DNA from 2 places in the Paenibacillus sp. sptzw28 genome. Region 2 is predicted to be linked to the other one. Evidence: riboswitches for the same ligand, from Rfam matches in the RefSeq annotation. Region 2 holds a riboswitch; the other holds the start of a gene.
What was found. A riboswitch is a leader RNA that binds a small molecule or an ion and turns the genes downstream of it on or off. The one in region 2 is predicted to bind cyclic di-GMP.
Positions count from the first base shown of each region.

Region 1: linked by a shared signal. The riboswitch ahead of KZ483_RS05955 (GTP cyclohydrolase II) and the one ahead of KZ483_RS25325 (acetaldehyde dehydrogenase (acetylating)) in region 2 are both predicted to bind cyclic di-GMP.

Region 1 is NZ_CP080545.1:1,275,124-1,279,731, reverse strand. Features, by position in the region: gene KZ483_RS05965 (beta-galactosidase) at 1-778, shown strand, start outside; gene KZ483_RS05960 (pentapeptide repeat-containing protein) at 839-1,714, shown strand; cyclic di-GMP riboswitch class I at 1,907-1,998, shown strand; gene KZ483_RS05955 (GTP cyclohydrolase II) at 2,180-2,932, shown strand; gene ribD (bifunctional diaminohydroxyphosphoribosylaminopyrimidine deaminase/5-amino-6-(5-phosphoribosylamino)uracil reductase RibD) at 2,949-4,046, shown strand; gene KZ483_RS05945 (hypothetical protein) at 4,037-4,357, opposite strand; gene KZ483_RS05940 (superoxide dismutase family protein) at 4,599-4,608, shown strand, end outside.
Region 2 is NZ_CP080545.1:5,447,737-5,452,344, reverse strand. Features, by position in the region: gene KZ483_RS25340 (SDR family NAD(P)-dependent oxidoreductase) at 1-616, opposite strand, end outside; gene KZ483_RS25335 (cupin domain-containing protein) at 638-973, opposite strand; gene dmpG (4-hydroxy-2-oxovalerate aldolase) at 1,007-2,023, opposite strand; gene KZ483_RS25325 (acetaldehyde dehydrogenase (acetylating)) at 2,029-2,919, opposite strand; cyclic di-GMP riboswitch class I at 3,099-3,194, opposite strand; gene KZ483_RS29220 (alpha-L-arabinofuranosidase C-terminal domain-containing protein) at 3,377-3,604, shown strand; gene KZ483_RS25315 (hypothetical protein) at 3,502-3,744, shown strand; gene KZ483_RS25310 (DinB family protein) at 3,824-4,009, shown strand; gene KZ483_RS25305 (cupin domain-containing protein) at 4,163-4,597, opposite strand.

The DNA of each region.
Region 1 (4,608 bases), 1.9 Mb from region 2:
TTTGGATTTGACAGGACAGATGCTGAAGTCTGAGGTCCGTTTTGCAAGCAAATTGCAGTTTGTGGAATGGCTGATTGAGAGATATGATACCGTTGACGGCTTGAATGCCGCTTGGGGGACTTTATACGAGCGGTTCGAGGATTTATACGAGACTGGGTCTGCTGAATGGACGGATCACCCGGGACGCAAGGAAGATTTCACCGCCTTTAACCGTATACTTATCCGGCGGTATGTGGAAGTGCCTGCAAGAGCTTGTAAGATGGCGGACCCTAACCATTTGAATTTGGGAATGCGGTATGCATGGGTAGGCAGCGACGACGTGCTGGAAGGATGCGAGGCATTCGATGTGTTCTCGGTCAATTGTTATCAATTCGCCCCGGAACGCAGCATGATTGAGCATATCAGCAAACGGCTGGACAAGCCGGTCATGATCGGCGAGTTCCATTTTGGGGCTGCCGACGTCGGCATGCTGGCCTACGGTATTCGGGCAGTTGCGACCCAGGATGACCGCGGCTTGGCATACCGGTACTTTGTAGAGCAGGCGGCTTCCATACCGGAACTGATCGGGGTTCATTATTTCCAGCTGAACGACCAACCTGTGTTAGGACGCTTCGACGGCGAGAACTATCAAATTGGGGTTGTGGATGTATGTCAACAGCCTTATCGTCCTTTTGTCGAGGCCATGAAACAGGCGCACGAACGGATGTATAATATTCGTACCGGAACGGCGGAACCCTGTGCTAATTCCCCGGTTGAAATACCGAAAACGGGATTCTGATTCACTGAGTTATGCAAGCACTGAGTACTGTGTTATGCCGGAACTGAAGGAGACCAGACAATGTCTAATAATCAAGAATCTTCTGGGCTTTTCCAGGGCGGCAGCCGGCTCCTTCTGCAAGCCGACTGCGAGGCATGCTTCGGCTTGTGCTGTGCTGCCCTGCCGTTCTCGGCTTCGGCAGACTTCGCAATTGACAAAGCTGCCGGGCAGCCCTGCCAAAACCTGCAGCCGGACTTCCGCTGCGGCGTTCACGGCAGTCTCAGGCAGCTGGGCTTCCCAGGATGCACTGTTTATGATTGCTTTGGCGCGGGGCAGCAGGTTTCCCAAGTGACCTTCGGCGGGCAGGACTGGCGGCAAGCCCCGGAAACCGCAAAACAAATGTTTGAAGTATTTCCGGTCATGAGGCACCTCCATGAACTCCTTTGGTATCTGAGTGAAGCGCTATCGTTTCCGCCAGCCCGTGTGATGCGGGATGCTCTCCGTTCTGCCCTGGAAGAAACGGAGCGCCTTACTCATCTTGCTCCCGATTCACTAATCGAACTGGATGTTGCCGAATATCGGGCAGATGTCAACGCTTTGCTCGTGGAGGCCAGTGAACTTGTCAGAGCCGAAGCACTTCGCTCCCTGAAGGGCTCCCCGAACCGTCGCAAGACGTACGGCCGAGGGGCTGACCTTATCGGTGCGAAGCTGAAGGGGGCCGATCTTAGAGGCGCCAATTTGAGAGGGGCTTACCTTATTGCAGCCGACCTCAGAGGTGCCGACCTGAGAGCGGCTGACCTTATTGGAGCTGATTTCCGGGATACTGATCTCAGAGGCGCTAACCTTACTGAAAGTATTTTTCTCACACAAGCTCAGGTGAACGCTGCCAAAGGGGATATGACTACAAAACTGCCCCCGTCACTTATTCACCCGGCGCACTGGTCCTCCCTCGAATAATAGGTAGGTCAGCACGGACCCTATCGACTGATGTCGAAAAATCATGATTATTCTTGCTTTTCTTGAATTTGTATCTTATATTCATTGTGTAGTCAGTTAAACATGCTTTAGAGTATAATGACATTTTTTACTAATTTTTACCTGCCCTTTCGCAGTGATTGCGGCGGCAGGAGTGCTTTTTTGAAATATTTCGTACGATAATGGCAAACCCGCTGAAAAGCGGCGACGCAAAGCTAAAGGGGCTAATGCGGATCAAATATCCGCTATGCCAGCCAGCTACCGAATACGACGGCTCAGCCCCGTCTATTCACTCTCACGTGTAGACGGGTTTTTTTGCCGTCCGCGGAAGATCTGCCCAAGCTGAATAACTATCAGGAGGTGCGGTGACAGGTAAGCAAAGTGATTTCAGTTGAGAGACGGGGCCATCATACCACCGATAACTATACAAACAGAGGAGATGGATTCATGAATAAGAACCAGGTTAACAATGCTCTGGCTGATAAAACAACTATTCTAAAACAACAGCAAAGTCCTGATATAGCTCTTGTAGGCCCGGTGAGGCTTCCTGTTCAATTGGACGACCAGGAGATCGATTTCAAATGGTATTCCTGGCTGAATTTAGGCAGCGCTTCCATGCAGATGGATGATGTACTCAAATTTTTACCTCATGCAGAATTAGCTTCCTACCAACAATCCTCCGTGCTTGTATACGGTGATTTTGCCAATAGAGAGAATGCCTTAATCCGGATGCACAGCATTTGCCACACGGGAGATATATTTGGAAGTAAACGATGCGATTGCGGCTATCAATTACGGAAATCCATGCGAATGATTGTCGATAACGGCTGCGGGGCATTATTCTATTTGGCCAATCACGAGGGCCGTGGAATTGGACTTTTTTCCAAATCATTAGCTTATATCCTGCAGGATGAAGGATGCGATACTGTAGAGGCAAATCTTAGTCTTGGCTTCGCTGACGATCAAAGATCCTATGAAGAGGCGATACGCGTACTCCAAGGTTTGCGGCAAAAACCGGTAAGTTTAATAACGAACAATCCCAGGAAATTGCAGTCATTGCGGGAAAAAGGTCTCTTAACCGATAACCATGTATCCATTTGGGGGGATGTATCCAAGCACAACACTCGTTATTTGGCAACGAAGGTTGAAAAATCGGGTCATATTTATAACGCTATGACTGAAAGCGTCAAACTGGGATGAGGAGCCGGATTACAACATGAACTCAGACCAACATTTTATGAAACTCGCATTGGACATGGCGGCTACGGCGATTGGAAAAACGAATCCGAATCCGGTTGTTGGCGCCATCATCGTTAATGATGGACAAATTGTCGGCCTCGGCGTTCATCGTAAGGCGGGTGAACCCCATGCTGAGGTGCACGCTTTCCAAATGGCAAGCGGCCATACAAGGGGAGCAACATTGTACGTTACGCTGGAGCCTTGCTCTCATTTCGGGAAGACCCCTCCTTGCGCAGAACTGATTCGAAGCTCCGGGATCGCACGGGTTGTTGTGGCCATGCAGGATCCGAATCCGATGGTTGCCGGACGCGGCATTCAATTGCTGCGAGAGGAGGGAATCGAGGTCGAGGTTGGCGTACTGGAATCGGAAGCCAGACGACTCAATGAACAATTCGTGCATCATATGACACACCGGCGGCCTTTTTTCATCTCCAAGGCTGCTATGACCTTGGACGGGAAATTAGCTGCGTCAACAGGGCATTCCAAGTGGATCACAGGCGAGGAAGCACAGCTTGAGGTACATCAAATAAGGAACGAGGTCGACGCCATATTGGTCGGGATAAATACGGTATTGACCGATAATCCTCACCTGACCACCCGTTTGCCGGAAGGGGGAAAGAATCCCATCCGTATTATCCTTGATTCGCAGTTGAGGCTGCCGGATGATGCCCATGTAACCGACTGTTCGGAGGTTCAAACTTGGGTTGTCACCAAGTTGGATGCTGACCCGGAAAAAGTATATAAGCTGGAACAGATGGGAGTTGAAGTGCTGTCCGTCCCTGAAACCAGGTTCGGATTGGATCTGCATGCGCTTTCGGATATTTTGCACCGCCGGGGAGTAACCTCTCTACTGGTGGAGGGTGGGAGCGAAGTAAACGGCTCATTTCTACGCGCTAATCTTATTGACAAGTGGATAATTTATATCGCTCCGAAGGTATTGGGGGGACGGCATTCCATTACACCCTATGGGGGTGAAGACTTAGAATTGATGGATGAAGCGATCAAGGTTAAGGTCCATTCCGTTCGACAATGCGGCGAAGATATTTGCATTACGGCCTATCCTGCTTACAACTGAAAGCCCACGATCTCTGTATCAGAGTAGTAGCGAATTGCTTTTCCCTTTTTTTCAGCATACTCAATTTCTCTTCTTGTACTGCTACCTATGTAACCATCAACGTCAATGACGAATATTTCATCGGAAATATCGATTTTCCGGAAATGTAAGTTTCCGAGTAATTGAGCCTGTTCTTGTGTGATTTCAACCTCTTCACTCTGCTCAAAGAAGGCAAGGCTGATTACTATATTTCCTTGAAGTGTAAGAAATGCGTTTGCTTGTTCAAATTGATTTTTGAATTTGGTAGAGCCGCACAAAGTTATAATCTTCATAATTAAGCCTTTCTCGGTTAATCGACTTGTTCTTCTGTCTATTTGAATACAAGTAAAAACAGTCGGCTTCACGTTCATCGGTGATTCACCGTTACCATCGGTTGGTAAAAATAAAAAACAGGCTCAATTTCGCCGCTACTCTATTATAGCTAAGCCTGATGAAAAACTCGATATTACAATAAAGGATGTGATTGGCGCTTCTTTGTAATCCAAATACTTAATCATCGGAGGATGAGAACTGATGAGTGAAA
Region 2 (4,608 bases):
GGCCCGGTTCCTCCCTTTTCCATCGCTCCTCAATCTGCCCGCTTCGAATCGTCCCGATACATACGGTATTTACCCGGATTTGCTCCGGTGCCAGATCTCGGCTCATCGCTTTGGTCAAAGCCTGCCCGGCGGCGCGGCTTACAGAGCTCGGCATGGACGAAGCAGGGGGCGTCTTGGCCCAGGAAGTAGTGACGTTGACGATTGCACCTCCACCGGCATTACGTAAATGAGGGATCGCGGCCCGAGAGACGCGGATGGCAGCATACAGCTTTAAATCCAGATCAGATGCCCACAGCGCGTCATCTATCTGTTCAAACGGCTTCGCAGCGGCGGTTCCGGCGTTATTGACTAAAATATCCAGCCGACCGAAGCGCAGTACAGTATCGGCGACCGCTTTTTCGCAATCCTCGGACTTCGTTACGTCTACCTTTATCATAAGTACATCAGATCCGGATTGATTCCTGATATGCGCAGCAGCGGTAGTTAATTGCTCTTCATTTCTTGCGCAAATCGCAACCATAGCGCCTTCTTTGGCAAACATTACCGCTGTTTCAAGGCCGATTCCTTTACTCCCACCGGTGATGAGCGCAACTTTTCCCTTGAGTATCAAATCCATCGATTGTTTGCTCCTTTGATTTTAAACAGTTATCTGCGGCATATAATCTTCACGGGCCGGATTGAAAATATCCAATGAAACCGTGTCTTCAATAGCGTATACGCTATGTTCTATCCCGCCAGGAATTACAAAGCTCCCGCCGGCCTTTACTTCGTACTCCTCATTGTTGCAAATAACCCTTACTTTTCCTTCTGTAATGTAAAAGATTTGTTCATGATAATGACTATGCAGCGGAAATAGGGATCCTTTTGCTATTAAATGTTCAACAAGCATTAGTTTGTTATTATAAGCCAGCACTCTTCTTTCTACACCTTTGAATGGATAGGCTACTTCTACTTTATCCCGATCTGTCATCATATAATATCACCCTTTATTTAAGATTCCGCTTACTTAGTTGGAGACCACAGCTTCTGATTCGGCGATCTCATGTACAACTTCAATAATCATATCTTCTTGACCGGCAATAATTTTTCTTCTTCCTAACTCCATAAATACTTTATGGGGGTCTACATTATATTTTTGGGATAAGAGTTCAACAGGTTTTGCAAAGCCTGAAAATACGCCGGCCAATCCGCTTATAACACTTGTAGAATTGATAGTCGGTACTTTTTCGATGATTGTCTTCTCTGCAATGTTTGCTCCTTCAAGGAGCTTTGATAAGTCAATATTAGTGGTATAGCCCAATCTATTTAATACTGCGATCAGTACCTCCAATTGGGCATTGCCAGCCCCGGCTCCGAATCCCCGAATCGTACCATCCAGTATTCTAGCTCCTCCACTTAAAGCTGCAACCGAATTTGCTATGGCATGGCCTAGGTTGTTATGTGCATGAAACCCTACAGGTATGTTTATTGTGCCGGTGAGTGCTTTTACCCGCTCAATAACGTCTTCCGGCAAATAAACTCCGGCAGAATCCATAATGATTACACCGTGTGCCCCATACGATTGCATTTTTAACGCTTCCTGCGTAAGTAATTCAATAGACGCCATATGGCTCATCATCAATACTCCATAAGCTTCCCGCCCTCTATCCAAGGCATACTCAATGTGCCTCTTAGTGATATCGGCTTCAGTGCAATGAGAAGCGACCCTGACAACATGCACACCCAGGTCTAACGCTGCTTTCAAATCGTTTATCGTAGCTACACCCGGTATAACATGGATTCCTATTTTCGTATGACGTAAAGTGCTTGACGCCAGCTCAAAAATTTCTTCATCCCGAACAAGAGATTCGCCTAATTGCAATGAAGATGCTCCAAGGCCATTGCCGTGCCCGACTTCAATAATCGGAATACCTGCCGCATCGGCTATGAGCATGTAGTTATACATCTGTTCTCTGGTTAACTGATGACGTACGGCATGGGAACCGTCTCTTAGGGTTGGATCACTGATTAGAACCGTGGACACCTGGATTACGCCCCTTTCTCTATGCCCGCCAGCTTTGAAGCATACTCTTCTGCAGTAGCAATGGCGGCACAATTGATAATATCAAGATTTCCGGCATACGGGGGCAAGTAGTCTCCAAGTCCCTGCACTTTAATCATTACTACAATTCGGCCGTCTTCTATAGTAGGAGGGATAATTAATTGATAGCCTGGAACATAAGATTGCATCTTAGAAATAATTCGGTTCAAATTTCTATGAAGCAGCTCCAGATTGGGATTATGAACCTTGGCATAAATGGTGGTTTGCATGTCAATGCAAGGCTCTGCGGGGTTTAAATTAATAATAGCTTTAGCTTTATTACATCGGGAGAATTTTCGGATCGCTTCCTCCGTATTTTCGATATATTCGTCAAGGTTGGATCTTGTAGCCGGACCGGCGCTCTTGGAAGCAATACTGGATACCACTTCAATATATTCGACCCGTTCATGGGATTGTCCGATCGCATACGCTACCGGTACGGAAGCTTGTCCCCCGCATGTAACCATATTTACGTTATCAAGCGTCAAGCATTCACTTAAATTTACCGCAGGAACACACATTTCCCCAATTTTTGACGGAGTCATATCTATAACAAACTTTCGAAGCCTTCTAAAAACTATTGCATGTTGAGCATGAGAAAATGCAGAAGTGGCATCGAAAACAATATCGTACATATGAGCGTAATCTACAATAGCATCAATTTTTTTATCCGAAACATGTATTCCTAAATCTCTGGCTATAATCATCCCGGGCGATTCCAAGTTTCTACCCACAAACAGTGTACACTCCAAATGAGGCGATCTCATCGTTTTTTTTAGTAAGTCTGTCCCGATATTGCCGCTGCCTATAATTGCAACCTTGATCTTCCCACTGCTCATTTTAAATCCTCCTTGGCGCAAAAAGTGCATGGATTTAATTCTGAATTTTCCGACTTTTGAGAAAATATTAACTCCAATACTCACATTTCTTTCCTGCCAGACGATTTAATTAATTTTAAGCAGCACAAAAAACCTCCCATCAGCATTATTAGAATGAATAGACGGAGGCTGCCGTCGTATTCGGTAACTGGCAGGCATAGCGAATGGTGGTGCTTTCCGCCTTAGCCCCTATAGCTTTGCGTCGCCGCTTTTCAGCGGGTTTGCCATTATCGTACGAAATATTCTGTTGTCGTATATTGTCAATTTACATGATATTACTATATTTTAAAATAGGCATATTATACTATTTTGATTATAATACTATATTAGAAATCATTATAATAAAAGGATGCGCAAAGGGTTTCTTATAGCTCGGTTCACTCGGCTATTTAGGCAAAATTCGTATTGCCTATGACGAATGGAATCTTCATCATCGCATATTAACTCCGGAACCGCGGATTATTTAACACCGAGGGATGAAAACGACATCAATTCCAGCTACACAATGGCGGATACTGTGTTTACCGCTTGTTTTATAAATCAGTGTCTCAAACACAGCGATGTAATTGGAATGGCGAATTTCGCACCGACCGTCAATACAAGGGCAGTGCAGTGCAGCATTCGAATGCCGTTCTTTATAGTGTGACCGGCGATTCGAAAGATGCTTACAACGATATTGGGAAAGAGCAGGTTCGCGTCATCGAACAGCCGTTACATTGGAATGCGCAATCTGATCTTACAGTTGAAATTCAGCCCCATTCCGTAAACGTTCTTGTAGTAACGTAACGGAACTCGAAACAGCAGCGGTACGCCCTCGTGGTACGCCAGCTTGGCGGCACACCTTGCAACCATTGTACCGAATACGATAACGAATACAAGGTATAAAATGCTAAGGCTATTCCTGATAAAATACCCCAAACGCCACCAAATTCATCACCGCGGGCAGATGACGATTCTGATACGTCAAGCGGGACTTACGGCTCCCGGCATCTACGGACCGAACGAAGAGGAAACCGCAGCCATGCGCGCAGCCCACGCGACGAACAAATGATAGATATATTTAAGAGGCAGTGCCGGCTCGGCGTCTGCCTCTTTGCTGTTCCAAAAGATGCGAGGAACGTTCAAAGGAATAAAAATTTTCAACTTAGGGGTGAGCGGGCTCAGGGCTTTTATCTGAACTGAAAGCTTTGTTCCCTTCGTTAAATCACCACTTCACGGGTTCTTCGAGAATAATGCCGTCGGTCATGACCCATTGGGTCAAGCTGTGTTCCTTGGCCTGGATGACAATAAAGTACAAATCCTCTGTCTCGGACGTATTCCGCAGGGTACGCACACCTTGCGGTGCCATGCGTACGGCGCTTCCTTCCGTCACCTCGAGAATTTCGCCGTCAACTTGAACCTGCCCCCGGCCGCGAATAATTACGTACAACTCCTCATTCTCCTTGTGCTTATGATAGAAAGGCACCTCCCCCCGGGGGGGCAGCTGATTGAGCGACACCTCCATGCTGGTTAACCCAAGAGATTCCTTCAAAAATAGTTTCCCCTTGGCAGGAGCTTCCGTAACGCTTCCGAGCTTCTCGAACAGACCTGCTTGCACCATCGTGTAATTCCGGTTTTGCATGTTCAACACCTCTTCCATTAGGTTATCGC